Regions from separate parts of the Enterobacter kobei genome, predicted to be linked through region 2. Evidence: predicted binding sites of a transcription regulator. Region 2 holds the regulator's gene; each other region holds the start of a gene.
What was found. The regulator LexA, encoded in region 2, represses DNA repair genes until DNA is damaged. The targets are predictions, from matches to a motif close to TNCTGTATGTACATACAGNA.

Region 1 (3,281 bases), 1.4 Mb from region 2:
GTTGTCACAGGTGTTGCCAGTAACTGGGTTAGATTCGCCCATACCACGTGGGGAGATCTTGTTAGCTGGGATACCTTTAGAGATCAGGTAATCAACAACAGACTGAGCACGTTTCTCAGACAGTTTCTGGTTGTAAGCGTCAGAACCGATACGGTCGGTGAAGCCCAGAACCACTACGGAACCGTCTTTAGGATCCAGGTTGCTCAGCTGGGTGTACAGCTGATCCAGTGCCTGCTGGCCTTCTGGTTTCAGAGTCGCTTTGTTGAAGTTGAACAGAACGTCAGACTTCAGAGTGAAGTGCTTGGTCTGTACTTCTGGAGCTGGAGCCGGCGCTGGAGCAACAACTGGTGCTGCATCTTCCTGCTGGCCGAAACGGTAGGAAACACCTACGCTCAGCATGCCGTTGTCTGGACGAACGCCAACGGTAGCACCGTCGCCAATGTTGTTAACCCACTGGTATTCCAGACGGGTAGCGATGTCACGGGTCATAGCCCACTCAACGCCACCAGCGAATACTGGGGAAACACCGGTGTCATGGTCGTCGCCAGCGATGCTGTTGCTGGAGTCAGCGCGCCATACCATACCACCCAGACGGGTGTACACGTCCAGATCGTCAGTTACTGGGTAACCCAGTTTAGCGGTCAGCTGTACGCCTTGAGCTTTAAAAGCGCCATTAACGTTGTCGCCTTTGTATGGCATACGACCTAACCAGTCGTAACCCATTTCAAAACCAACATACGGGTTAACCTGATAGCCACCGAACGCACCTGCACCAAGCTGGCTCTCGTGAGTAGGGCCATCATTGTTCAGGCTGCTGTTGTACCAGCCGGTGTCGTGGAACTGAGACCAGCCCAGTTTACCACCTGCATACCAGGTATTATCTTTCGGAGCGGCCTGCGCTACGGTAGCGAAGCCAGCCAGTGCCACTGCAATCGCGATAGCTGTCTTTTTCATTTTTTGCGCCTCGTTATCATCCAAAATTCGCCATGAATGTCTCAAGTAGAGAATCACGGTTAAATCCTTCACCGGGGGGCGTGGTCAAATATAAATCTACCGATATCTTCGGCTTAGGCCGAGCACCCCTGGCGATGTAAAGTCTACAACGTAGCTGAAAACTTACAAGTGTGAAGTCTGTCAGGCATATGAAAAAAAAAGTTCCGTATACCTATTATTTAACATTTTTAGAACGAATTTTGTGCAGTAAAATTAAGGAGAACCGCTCCAGACGCGCCTTGCCGCAATTTTGACGCCGGGAACTAAATCCGTATCTTGCGGTCAAAAAAAATTCCAGGAAAAATCTTAATTTCGCTCAATGATACAAATTTGAGTGAATTTTTAGCCCAGAAAGTTGTCCTCTGCGATAAGAATCTGGACGAACCGGGCGCATGATGAACCCGATCGCATTCCCTTCTTCAGCCGCTTCAGTCAGACGAAAATGTTCCTCTTCCGTCAGTTCTTCGGGTAACCAGCCGATCACCACGCTGTAATTTCCAGTGCGCAACGCGCGAACCATAGACTCAACGGTATCGCAGGGAGAGAGTTGGTTAATCTGCATCACCTTAGCCAGCGGCAGGCCTGCGGACTGAACCCATTCACGGCTCAATTTTTGCTGTGGCGTCAGCCAGAGCTGCCAGCGCGATTGCTGACCAAGCTGCTGTAATAAAGGCAGTAGCAGGAGTTGGGTCAACAGAGGCTGGTCTTCACGATAAACCACTTCACTAATAAGCCCCGTCGAAACACCCCCAACGGTGTTGTGCGCGACAGTGCCCGCGGTAGAGGAGAGAGAAGTTGAGCGATTTGCATAGCCTGAAGTGTACATATTCATTCCAGCCCTGTAGTTACTGTATGGATATACAGTAACCCCTGTATGCATAAAGATCAACCTCATTTTCGGAAAGCGACTCGCAAAATTCGTTCAATGTTGATGCCCCTCGAAAAATCATCTTGCTCAACGGCGCTAAGTTGCCTATTTTCCTGCTAACGGATCCGCTAGTAAGAAATTTCGCTGTTACCTTATGATTTAGAAGAGAAATATCACGAAAAAGATATCTTATGAACGGATTTATCAATCCCAGGAATACCTCTCACCGCTAGGAGAAATTCATCATCGCGCACTGTTCGGTGGCTATACCCTGGCGATAGATGACGCGGTTTTTGCCATGGTGTCAGATGGCGAGCTGTACCTTCGCGCCTGTGAAGAAAGCGCGAAATACTGTGTAAAAAATGCCGCCTCTTTTTTGACGTTAATGAAACGAGGCCGCCCGGTACTTCTCAACTATTACCGTGTCGATGATGGACTGTGGCAAGACAGGGAACGGCTGCTTCAGCTCTCCTCTTTCGCGCTCAATGCGGCGAGGAAAGAGCGCTGTCAGCGCCATCAACGAAACCGGCTTAAAGATCTGCCAAACCTGACCTTTCAGCTTGAGGTATTACTTTTTGAAGCTGGCATTACTAACGAAGAGACGCTGCGGGCACTGGGTGCCAGGGAGTGCTGGTTAAAGATGCGGGCTAAAAATAGGGCACTCGGTATTAAAGTGCTCTTCGCCCTTGAGGGGGCTATTGAGGGTTTGCATGAGGCGGCACTCCCGGCAGGCACTCGCCGGGAGTTGACGGAGTGGTTTAATGCGCTGCCTGAGCCACAGAAGAATCACTCCTCCAGGTAGCGATTTGCTGTTGTAACCGGCAAATTTCTGGCAGCAGAGCGATAAGCAGGCCAATCTGCTGTAGCACCAGCGGCGCTTTGCTGTCGTTTCCTGGCTCAAGACGCGCGATACGTTGAGTCAGTTCATCCAGCGACTGTCTCACTTTCGGTTCATCGGCTGGCCGGTGATGCAGTGCATCATCGACGTAGCAGACCGCGTCATCCAGCAGGTTGAGTATGCCCGGGTTGACCAGTTTCTCGCGGTGTGCACCCAGCGTGGAAATATAGCTGGTGAAGGTATGGTTGAGGCAGAGCAACCGGAAAGCCGTCTCACGCATCTCGGCCGTGGCACGAGGCTCCGTTGACATGTTAGAGACAACCGAAGCCAGTTCAGCATCACTGTTGTGCGCATCGCGGCGGGCTATCCGATAAGCCAGACGGTTATCGCGTCCCTGGTGGTACTGCTCAAGGATGGCATCCAGGTATCGGCAGTTGGCGTTCAATGCCCTGTCTAACACACGCGGTAAATTACGGAAACGCCAGTCCGGCCAGATAAAGCTCACCGCTGCCCAGGCAATCGCACAGCCGATCAGGGTATCGAGCACGCGAGGCAGGGCGACCTCGAACCCTTCACCTAGCA
Region 2 (3,281 bases):
GTGGAACAGCTTAATGGACTCTTCTTTTGGCGTGTAATAGGTAAATACACGCGGCCCGCCATGAATGAACACGTAGCGCGGCAGCAACGTGCCGTCGACTTCCAGCGGTTCAAGCGGGTCAGGTAAGTCATGCGCCAGACATTGGGCGCGAAGGGTCAGTAAGTCTGCCTTCGAGTTATAAGGCAAAACGTACATAATAGGACGCGACGTATCGAGCCCCAATTCCAGCGCGGGTTCTGCTGGGATAGACTTGCTTTTTACCAGGATGCTTAATGGTAAATTAAGTAATTTGTAGTAAATTCGTGGCCAGCCGGACATAAACGATGTAAAGCCTCTGGTTAATAATGCAATTGCGGCGCAAGGATAACAGAAAGCGCGCAAAATTTCTGTTGTTACCCGTCATACTTCAGGCTGTAGCGAAACGCGCTACAGTTCCTGTTACTGACGCTTTTTTTCATAAAAGGTTCTTTTAATGGCCAATAATACCACTGGGTTAACGCGTATCATCAAAGCCGCCGGCTATTCATGGAAAGGTTTCCGTGCCGCGTGGATCAACGAAGCCGCCTTTCGTCAGGAAGGTGTCGCCGCTATCATCGCGGTCATCATCGCCTGTTTCCTTGATGTCGATGCTATTACCCGCGTACTTCTCATCGGTTCCGTGCTTCTGGTGATGATAGTGGAAATTCTCAATAGCGCTATTGAGGCCGTTGTTGACCGTATTGGCTCAGAGTTCCACGAGCTCTCCGGTCGCGCGAAAGACATGGGTTCTGCCGCTGTGCTGCTGGCGATTATCACTGCAGTCATTACCTGGGTCACGCTGCTTTGGTCACATTTCCGATGAGCCTCGAGGAATAATTAAGTCCCTGGTTTTTTGTGCAGTTTTTGGTTCCAAAATCACCTTTGACTGTATATACTCACAGCATAACTGTATATACACCCAGGGGGCGGAATGAAAGCATTAACGACCAGGCAGCAAGAGGTGTTTGATCTCATTCGGGATCATATCGGCCAGACGGGTATGCCACCCACGCGTGCGGAAATCGCTCAGCGTCTGGGCTTCCGTTCTCCGAATGCTGCCGAAGAACACCTGAAAGCGCTGGCACGTAAGGGCGTGATTGAAATTGTTTCAGGCGCGTCACGCGGTATCCGCCTGCTGGTGGAAGAAGAGACGGGCATTCCGCTGATAGGCCGTGTTGCTGCGGGTGAGCCGCTACTGGCACAGCAGCATATCGAAGGCCACTACCAGGTTGATCCTGGTATGTTCAAGCCGAGCGCAGATTTTCTGCTGCGCGTAAGCGGCATGTCGATGAAAGATATCGGCATTCTCGACGGCGATCTGCTGGCGGTACACAAAACGCAGGATGTGCGGAACGGCCAGGTGGTGGTCGCGCGCATTGATGACGAAGTGACCGTTAAGCGTCTGAAAAAGCAGGGTAACACCGTTCAGTTGCTGCCCGAAAACAGCGAGTTCTCTCCCATTGTGGTCGATCTCCGCGAACAGAGCTTCTCTATCGAAGGTCTGGCGGTCGGTGTGATTCGCAACGGTGAATGGCTGTAATCTCTTCCTGACAGGCTACGGTTCCGCTGTAGCCTGCTTTATTGACCACTCCCGGTGTTTCTCATGTCACTGCTGACGGCATCCGATAAGGCATTGTGGCGTCTTGCACTGCCGATGATTTTCTCCAATATCACCGTGCCCTTGCTGGGTCTGGTCGACACGGCCGTTATTGGGCATCTCGATTCCCCTGTCTATCTTGGCGGCGTGGCGATTGGCGCGACGGCAACCAGCTTCCTCTTTATGCTGCTGCTCTTTTTGCGCATGAGCACCACCGGACTCACGGCACAGGCGTATGGTGCAAAAGATCCGTTACGTCTGGCGCGGGCGCTGGTGCAGCCGCTGATTCTTGCGCTGGGCGCGGGCGCGTTAATCGTTTTACTCCGCGATCCCCTGATTGACCTTGCGCTTCATATCGTTGGCGGCAGTGAGGCGGTACTGGAGCAGGCGCGACGTTTTCTCGAAATCCGCTGGCTCAGTGCGCCCGCTTCGCTGGCAAATCTGGTTCTGCTGGGTTGGTTACTGGGCGTTCAGTATGCTCGTGCGCCAGTGATTCTGCTGGTCGTGGGAAACCTGCTCAACATCGTGCTGGATCTCTGGCTGGTGATGGGCCTCCATATGAACGTGCGGGGCGCGGCACTGGCGACGGCGATTGCTGAATACGGGACCTTTGTGATGGGGCTGTGGATGGTCTGGCGCGTGCTGGCGATGCGCGGGATCTCCCTCGCGCTGCTGAAAACCGCATGGCGCGGCAATATCCGTAAGCTGCTGGCGCTTAACCGTGACATCATGCTGCGCTCGCTGCTTCTGCAACTCTGCTTCGGCGCGCTGACGGTCTTCGGTGCACGGCTGGGGCCTGAAATCGTCGCGGTCAACGCGGTATTGATGACGCTGCTGACGTTTACCGCCTATGCGCTGGACGGCTTTGCCTACGCGGTTGAAGCACATTCGGGGCAGGCGTATGGAGCGCGTGAAAGCGGGCAGCTTCATGATGTCTGGCGGGCAGCCTGCCGTCAGTCAGGACTGGTAGCGCTGGTGTTTGCCGTGGTCTATGCCTGCTTCGGCGAACAGATTGTTGCTTTACTGACCTCTCTCCCTGCGCTGCGCGAACTGGCGAGCCACTATCTCATCTGGCAAGTCATCTTACCGGTGGTGGGTGTCTGGTGTTATCTGCTGGACGGCATGTTTATTGGTGCGACGCGCGGGGCGGAAATGCGTAACAGTATGGCCGTTGCGGCGGCGGGATTTGGCCTGACGCTGCTGACGCTTCCCTGGCTGGGTAATCACGGTTTGTGGTTGGCGCTTGCGGTCTTTCTCTCTCTGCGTGGCCTGTCGCTGGCTTTTATATGGCGCCGCCACTGGCAAAACAATACCTGGTTTCCTTCGCGTCACGATATATCGTGATGGTTAAAGATTCCGAATATGAAATCAACCGCCGAATCCTTAACTACAATAATTATCACGTCCAGCAGAAAAGAACGTAACGGACGTTACGACCCGACGCTTAACTAAGAGGACACGATGATGAATAAAGACGAAATCGGCGGCAACTGGAAGCAGTTCAAAGGTAAAGCGAAAGAACAGTGGGGTAAGCTGACAGATGACGATATGACCGTCATTGAAGGTAAGCGCGATCAGCTTGTCGGTAAAATTCAGGAACGTTACGGCTACGCGAAAGATCAGGCGGAAAACGAAGTCAAAGACTGGGAAACCCGCAATGATTACC
Region 3 (3,281 bases), 1.2 Mb from region 2:
GTTCAGGCACAGGCTGATACCAGGCCGCCAGCTGCTCGCGTTCACGGGCGCGGCGTTCTTCAACTTCTTCAAAATAGTACATTGGCGGACGAGACGGTTTCACCTCTTCCATCACCTCAGGTTCAGGCTGAGGCTCTGCATATGGCTGCGCAGGTTCAACCGGTTCAGGCACATACTCCTGATACGGCTGGGCCACAGGCTGCTCATAGTGCTGCGGTTCATACTCAGGTTGCGGCGGCTGGTAAGGCTGCTGCCACGGTTCCTGCTGCACAGGAATATAGCTTTCAGGTTCAGGCGCGATGACGGGCTCCGGCGTATGAACACCGGGCGCGGTCTGCCACACAACGTTTGGCTGCTGAATAACGGATTCTGGTGGTGGAACCGGCGCGGATGGCATCACGGCTTCGACAGGCGCGGCATACGCCTGCGCGGCCGTCGTGGCGGCTGCGGCTGCCGCAACCGGTGCGCTGACCGAATGGCCGTTCAGCAGCGGATCGTATTCGTCAAATTCACCCGGGGTAGCACGGCTGCCGGAGAACAGCACATCATCAGGATCGACAGCGGCACCCGCGGCACGGTACTCAACCTGCTCGTCTTCATCCATACGTTTACCGGAGAAGAGCGCGGCATCCGTTTTGCGTCCAAGCGGGTTGGCAAATTTTTCCGCGACGCGCTGGCGACGCGCCAGGGCACCGCGCAGAATACGGGCACGACGAGATTCACGACGCGGTACCGGGGCCTCGTCTTCCTCTTCGTACTCTTCTTCATAGTCGTCATCATCGACCCACGTATCGTCGCGGCGGGTCCGGTTGCTGGCGAACGTCAGGATCGTGAGAATAAAGCTGCCGATTTTTTCGGCAATGCTCACCCATGACCAGCCGGTAAACAGCGTCAATCCTGCCGCCCAGATGCACAGCAGCGCCAGCGTGCCACCGCTGCTGTGCAGCATGGGCTGTAACGCAGAACTGAGCAGGCTACCAATGACCCCGCCGGAGGCGAAGTACCAGATGTCATCGGCGTTAATCGCCGCCAGCCCGCAGGAGGTGAGGATCAGTGCCAGCGCGCCAATCAGGCGCAGGGAAACCGCAAAATAGTCGATGTAATCATCGTTCTGACGATGACGCCATGCAAACCAGCATCCGCCGATGATAATGACGGGAATGGTGTAGGCCATCACACCGAATATGAAAAAGAGCGTGTCCGCAAGCCAGGCACCGGGTACACCACCTAAATTATGGATAGGTTCATGCCATGCGGTTTGTGACCAGCTGGGATCGGAAGGGTTGAAACTGAGTAAGGCTGCCATCAGCCAGACGGCAAAAAGGGCAATAACAATCAGCAAAGCCTCGAGGAGACGACGTCCGCTGCTTAGCTTCGATAGTGTGACTTCTTTGTCTTCAGTGTATTCCTGGCTCAAGAAAGGCTCTCCAGGTATCAGGCATATCCTGCCTGTTTGCTAAAACGGACAACAGCGCCGGGACTCCCCGGCACTGTTGCTGTATGGATTAACAGGAGTGTAATCAAACTACGCTGATTTTGCACCTGTTCCGTGTTAGCGCGTCTTAATAACCAGACGATTGCTCTGTTTGACCTCTTCCATCACCACATAAGTACGGGTGTCGTTCACGCCTGGCAGACGCAGCAGGGTTTCCCCCAGCAGCTTACGGTAGGCGGACATATCAGGCACACGGGTTTTCAACAGGTAGTCGAAATCACCGGACACCAGGTGACACTCTTGAATTTCTTCAAGTTTTTGTACAGCGGCGTTAAATTGCTCAAACACATCCGGTGCACCACGATTCAGAGTAATCTCAACAAATACCAGAAGTGAGGCATCCAGATAATGCGGGTTCAGCAGAGCCGTATAGCCCTGAATAAAACCCTGTCTTTCCAGTCGGCGCACACGCTCAAGGCACGGCGTCGGGGAAAGACCCACACGTTTTGAAAGCTCGACGTTGGAAATACGCCCATCCTTTTGCAATTCATTAAGAATGTTACGATCGATACGGTCGAGATCTTTGCCAGGGCGCTTCTTGCTATCTACCATTATTATTGTCTCTCTGTATTCCTTCCCTACTCCTGCCTGGACCCTGTGCACATCACTGTTCAGAGCCTGTACCCGTTAGTCATCACATCGCCTGGTTATGTATTTGACGCGATGCGGATTCGGGTTCTATTGGTAAGAAGACCGTTGCCCGAAGGCCGTCACCGACATCACGTATGGCGTCTGTCCACGCCATGCGTAGATTTCACTGACACGGTAAAAATGGCATTTACGTGCATGCCTATGCGGCATACGGTTAACGCGGTTTTTTTTCTTCCTTGAATGTTTTCGCAAAAGCGCAGGGGATTGTCAAAGCAAAACATCGATTTTTAGTACAAGATGCCGGATATTCATTACGGAGGGGTATTAATCCTCATTTTACTGACTTATAAACGCGCGATTTTCAGCAGCAGACGTGATAACACTGCGCCAGATCCATCGGGCGTGGCTATTGCATATATCGAAAGCAAAACTCCAGTGCTCTTTTTTTACGGCAACAAATTCCCTACAATCCAGCCCATTGCCTGCCAACAACAATGGGGATCTCATGGGCACGACCAAACACAGTAAGTTGCTAATCCTTGGTTCCGGACCTGCGGGATATACCGCGGCGGTCTATGCTGCACGCGCTAACCTGCAACCGGTACTGATCACCGGTATGGAAAAAGGCGGTCAGCTGACCACCACCACAGAAGTGGAAAACTGGCCAGGCGACCCGAACGACCTGACCGGGCCGCTGCTGATGGAGCGCATGCACGAGCATGCCGCGAAATTCGAAACTGAAATCCTGTTCGACCATATCAACAAGGTCGATCTTCAGAACCGTCCGTTCCGCCTGACGGGTGACAGCGGCGAGTACACCTGTGACGCGCTGATTATTGCCACCGGCGCCTCTGCCCGCTACCTCGGCCTGCCGTCTGAAGAAGCGTTTAAAGGCCGCGGCGTCTCTGCCTGCGCAACCTGCGACGGTTTCTTCTATCGCAATCAGAAAGTCGCGGTTATCGGCGGCGGCAACACCGCCGTGGAAGAAGCGCTCTACCTGGCAAACATCGCCTCTGAAGTGCACCTGATCCACCGTCGTGACACTTTCCGCGCCGAGAAGATCCTGATCAAACGTCTGATGGATAAAGTGGCGAGCGGCAACATCGTGCTGCACACCAATCGCACCCTGGAAGAAGTAACGGGCGATCAGATGGGCGTTGCCGGACTGCGCATTCGTGACACCCAGAACACCGAT

Region 1: a site for LexA is predicted at 1,840-1,859, ahead of sulA (SOS-induced cell division inhibitor SulA). Genes of this name have one in related genera too.
Region 3: a site for LexA is predicted at 1,495-1,514, ahead of BFV64_RS07245 (DNA translocase FtsK 4TM domain-containing protein). Genes of this name have one in related genera too.

Annotation. Positions count from the first base shown of each region.
Region 1 covers NZ_CP017181.1:1,640,903-1,644,183, forward strand. The annotation lists gene ompA (porin OmpA) at 1-954, opposite strand, end outside; gene sulA (SOS-induced cell division inhibitor SulA) at 1,310-1,819, opposite strand; gene BFV64_RS07795 (TfoX/Sxy family DNA transformation protein) at 2,034-2,663, shown strand; gene yccS (YccS family putative transporter) at 2,620-3,281, opposite strand, start outside.
Region 2 covers NZ_CP017181.1:287,764-291,044, forward strand. The annotation lists gene plsB (glycerol-3-phosphate 1-O-acyltransferase PlsB) at 1-318, opposite strand, end outside; gene BFV64_RS01375 (diacylglycerol kinase) at 473-841, shown strand; gene lexA (transcriptional repressor LexA) at 950-1,558, shown strand; gene dinF (MATE family efflux transporter DinF) at 1,622-2,959, shown strand; gene BFV64_RS01390 (CsbD family protein) at 3,080-3,281, shown strand, end outside.
Region 3 covers NZ_CP017181.1:1,525,024-1,528,304, reverse strand. The annotation lists gene BFV64_RS07245 (DNA translocase FtsK 4TM domain-containing protein) at 1-1,417, opposite strand, end outside; gene lrp (leucine-responsive transcriptional regulator Lrp) at 1,553-2,047, opposite strand; gene trxB (thioredoxin-disulfide reductase) at 2,592-3,281, shown strand, end outside.